2 regions of the Methylobacterium sp. CM6244 genome follow, and region 2 is predicted to be linked to the other one. Evidence: riboswitches for the same ligand, from Rfam matches in the RefSeq annotation. Region 2 holds a riboswitch; the other holds the start of a gene.
What was found. A riboswitch is a leader RNA that binds a small molecule or an ion and turns the genes downstream of it on or off. The one in region 2 is predicted to bind thiamine pyrophosphate.

Region 1 (2,196 bases), 1.8 Mb from region 2:
AGCCCGGTGCGATATCGGTGGTCAGCGGGCCGAGGGTGTAGAACGGCGCCTCGCCGCACTCCTCCAGCTGCTTTTCCATGTTCACCTTGATCTTGTGCATCGGCACGTGGCCGGGACCCTCGATCATGGTCTGGCAGCCCTTGTCCCAGGCGATCTTCGTCAGCTCGCCGAGGGTCTCGAGTTCCGCAAACTGCGCCGCGTCGTTGGCATCCGCGATGGAGCCAGGGCGCAGGCCGTCGCCCAGCGAGAACGAGACGTCGTAGGCCCTCATGATGTCGCAGATCTCGTCGAACCGCTCGTAGAGGAACGATTCCCGGTGACCGGCGAGGCACCAGCGCGCCATGATCGAGCCGCCTCGGCTGACAATGCCGGTGACCCGGCGCGCGGTGAGCGGCACATGGGCGAGGCGGACGCCCGCATGGATGGTGAAGTAATCGATGCCCTGCTCGGCCTGCTCGATGAGGGTATCCTTGAAGACCTCCCAGTCGAGCTTCAGCGGATCGCCGCCGACCTTCTCCAGCGCCTGGTAGATCGGCACGGTGCCGATGGGCACGGGCGAGTTGCGCACGATCCACGAGCGGATGTTGTGGATGTTTCGACCAGTGGAGAGATCCATCACCGTGTCGGCGCCCCAGCGGGTCGCCCAGACCAGTTTCTCCACCTCCTCCGCTGCCGACGAGGTCACGGCCGAATTGCCGATATTGGCGTTGATCTTGACGAGGAAGTTGCGGCCGATCGCCATCGGCTCCACCTCGGGGTGGTTGATGTTGGCCGGGATGATGGCGCGGCCGCGCGCCACCTCGTCGCGCACGAATTCCGGTGTGATGAAGGCGGGGAGCGAGGCACCGAAGCTGTTGCCGTCGGCCAGCGCGGTCTGCGCGCCTTCCAGCATCGTCTCGCGGGCGAGGTTTTCGCGGTGGGCGACGTAGATCATCTCCTCGGTGATGATCCCGGCTTTGGCGAACTCGTACTGCGTCACCATCTGGCCGGGGCCGGCCTTGCGGATCTGGCGCGTCGCCGGACAGGGGGCGACGAGCTTGTCCTCCGGCACGAAGCCGTTGTCCTCGGGCTTGACCGCGCGCGGCGTGATCGTGGCGTAGCCGCGCTTGGCGATCCACGGGTCGCGCAGCAGGGGCAGGCCGGCATTCAGGTCGATCCGGGCATCGGTCTCGGTATAGGGGCCAGACGGATCGTAGACCCGCACCGGCGCCTCCTTCGGATCACTCAACGTGACCTCGCGGAACGGCACCCGGATGTCGTCACGGCCAGCCACGCTCGCATAAACCTTGCGCGAGCCCATGATCGGGCCGGTGGTCACCGCTTGCGGCTGCCCCTTGGCGGGTTCTTGTCCGGAAAGGTCTTTGGGAAGGACGGGTGCGTTCATATCGGATTCGCTCCTGGCGTGGGAGGCGATCCGGTTCGCAACGGTACGTCAGGACGACGGGCACCCGCTCGTTTGGAGCAGACAACCCAAGCGTAGTTCCCGTCCCTCCGCCGGTATGAGCCGGATCAGGTTCAAGGGTCAGGGCTGCGGCCCTATCTCAGCCCCCTGAACGGGGCCCCCCTCGGAACGATTCGAAAGTCTGCGTTCGCCGCGCCTTTGTCAATCGCCGGAGCCGACATCCCCAGTCGAATGCAAGGACTCCCACCACGGCAACGATGACGTCGCGCCGATCGCGGATCGTTCGGGTCGGGCCGTTAAGCTCTCCGCGACCGTAGTGTTCGATTTCATCCGCAAGCACAGTCCATTTTCGGTGCGGCATATTTCAGTCCGTCAAAGGCCCTCCCATAATGGAGCCTTCCCTGCTGACGGCGCGTTGTCAGTCATCAATTCCAAAAAACAATCAGGCTGGCGTTCCATGAACAAACTCATTCTCGCATCCGCCGCATTGCTCGGCGCGGTCGCGTTCGTTCCGACAACCGCCGACGCTCGCGGAGGCGGCTGGGGTAGTGGCGGTGGCGGCGGTGGCATGAGCCGTGGCGGCGGTGGGCTCGCCGCGGGTGGTGGAGGCGGCGGCTGGGGCGGCGGTGGAATGAGCCGTGGAGGTGCTGGTGGCGCGGGACTCGCGGCTGCGGGCGGTGGTGGGCGAGGCTGGGGCGGTGGCGGCTTGAGCCGTGGCGGTGCTGGCGGCGGTCCCGCTGCCTTGGGGGGCGCTGGCCAGGGAGGCTGGGGCGGTGGACGCGGACAGGGCGGGA
Region 2 (2,196 bases):
TTTCCGGCGTCCTCGAGGCGTTTGTAGAGTCGGACGAGGGCGTCGTTCCATCGGAAGGCGGCGGGCAGGGCTGCGGCGTAGAGGGCGGTTCGAACGGTGGCGCGTCCTCCCGCGATGCGGCGCTGGCCCTGATGTCGGCCGGAGCTGTGATCGAAGGGGGCGAGACCGGCGAGGCTTGCGGCCTGCTCGCGGGAGAGGTCTCCGAGTTCGGGCATGCGCACGATGAGGGTGAGGGCGGTGCGCGGCCCGATGCCGGGAACGCTGAGGACGAGGTCGAGGCGTCGGGCGAGATCGTCATGGGCGCGCAGGGCGGTGACGAGGGCCTTGATCCGCGCCGCGCGCTCGGCCTTGAGACACTGGATCTCGGCGGCGATGTGCTCGCGGATGCGCGGGTCTTGATAGGCCTCCCGCCGTGTCTCGAGGCGGACGACGTCCTCGTCGATCTGCTCGACGAGGCGCAGGGGCTCGGCCAGGGCGACCAAGCGCGGATCGTGGGCTGGCCTGCCGGGTCCGTGAGCCGCCGTGCAGGCGGCGATCAGTCCGGCATCGATGGCGTCGGTCTTGGCCCGGCGCAGGCGAAAGGTCGCGTAGGCGCGGACCTGCCGGGGCTGGAACAGGACCACGTCGAGGCCCGCCTCGCGCAAGGCAGCGGTAGCCCTGCGCTCATAGCCGCCGGAGGCTTCGAGGCCGACCCGGCCGATCCCGAGACGGATCAGCACCGCGACGAGTTCGGCCCGCCCCTCCCCGGTGTTGGGCAGGCGCCAACGCTCGTCGCATCCGTCGACGGCAAGGTCGAGCCAATCCTTGCCGACATCGATCCCGGCTACGGCCGGACCGGTCTTCGTGCTACTGTTTGTCATCTTCGTCGACCCTGCCTTGCAAGCGAACCACGACGTTCAGGCAACCATCCGGGTTCGATGAAGAGGCCGACCGCGATCTTGCTCAGGAGCAGCCAAAAGGCTCAGGCGCCACCGATCCGACGGCCGACCGCCCCACTCCGGACGGCCATCCGGGGTGGGGCATTCCTCACGGAACACGGCGACCATAATCCAAGTCGCTATTGCAAGGCTCCCCTGGGGATTGACCGAGGCGCGATCGTTACCCACATGATGCTCGTTCCAGGGAGATCCCCGTCAAGGGGCTGAGAAACCGATGAGCTTGGGCCATGAGCCTGGGCGGCGCGGAAATCCTTTGAACCTGAACCGGCTCATACCGGCGTAGGGATTGGACCCCGGGTTTCTCTCGAAGGGAGCTCGGCACGCTTCGGATCGGAGCTGAAGGACACCAATCTTTGCGAAGCATCGCGGAGGTTGTTTTTGAACGTCTCAGCTAACCCGACCATCGGTTCCCGCAGAGCGACGGGTATCGTCATTGATAGCAACGCGTTGCCAACCCGAAGCGACGTCGTCGTTGTGGGCGCCGGATTGATCGGTCTCTCTTGTGCGTGGCGTCTGGCTCAAGCCGGGCTGAGCGTCACGGTCATCGAGCGCGACACCGTCGGCGTCGGCGCGAGCCTCGCCGCAACGGGGATGCTGGCACCGGCTGCGGAGCATGAGCCGGGTTCGGATCCTCTACTGCCTCTGGCGCTTGAGAGCCTGGCACGCTGGCCGGGCTTTCGCGACGAACTCCAAGCCGCCTCGGGTATCAGCATCGACTACCGGGAGGAGGGGACTCTCGTCGTAGCCATCGGACGCGATGAGGTCGACCGCCTTCGATTTCGGCACAACCTGCAGATCCGGTCCGGACTTTCCGCCCGCTGGTTGCCGGGGTCGGAGGTTCGTGCTTTGGAGCCTACCCTACGCCCCTCCGTGACGGCTGGTCTGTTCTGCCCTGACGACCATCAGGTCGATCCACGTCTCGTGATGGCCGGGCTCACCCGCGCCAATCAGGCTGCCGGTGTCACAATCGTCGAGCAATGCGCAGTGGAGGCGCTCGATTGGGTAGGCGACCGGGTCTGCGGTGCCGCCACGTCTCGCGGGCATATCTCGGCGGCGACCCTGATCCTTGCAACCGGTGCCTGGAGCGGCGACGCCAGCCTTCTTCCCGATGAACTCGCTTTGCCGGTGAGACCGTTGCGGGGTCAATCTCTGGCGCTGAAGACTACAACACGGACGGGCAATCTCTCGCACATGGTCTGGACCGAGCAGGTCCATATGGCCCCGAAGGCAGATGGCCATCTCATCATAGGCGCCACGG

Region 1: it holds a riboswitch for thiamine pyrophosphate, as region 2 does, so the genes downstream of both, thiC (phosphomethylpyrimidine synthase ThiC) here and thiO (glycine oxidase ThiO) in region 2, are expected to answer to the same signal.

The regions. Positions count from the first base shown of each region.
Region 1 covers NZ_CM139247.1:538,125-540,320, forward strand. Annotated here, with positions in the region: gene thiC (phosphomethylpyrimidine synthase ThiC) at 1-1,384, opposite strand, end outside; TPP riboswitch at 1,470-1,576, opposite strand; gene ACYQML_RS02535 (BA14K family protein) at 1,860-2,196, shown strand, end outside.
Region 2 covers NZ_CM139247.1:2,311,121-2,313,316, forward strand. Annotated here, with positions in the region: gene ACYQML_RS10675 (IS110 family RNA-guided transposase) at 1-860, opposite strand, end outside; TPP riboswitch at 1,112-1,242, shown strand; gene thiO (glycine oxidase ThiO) at 1,317-2,196, shown strand, end outside.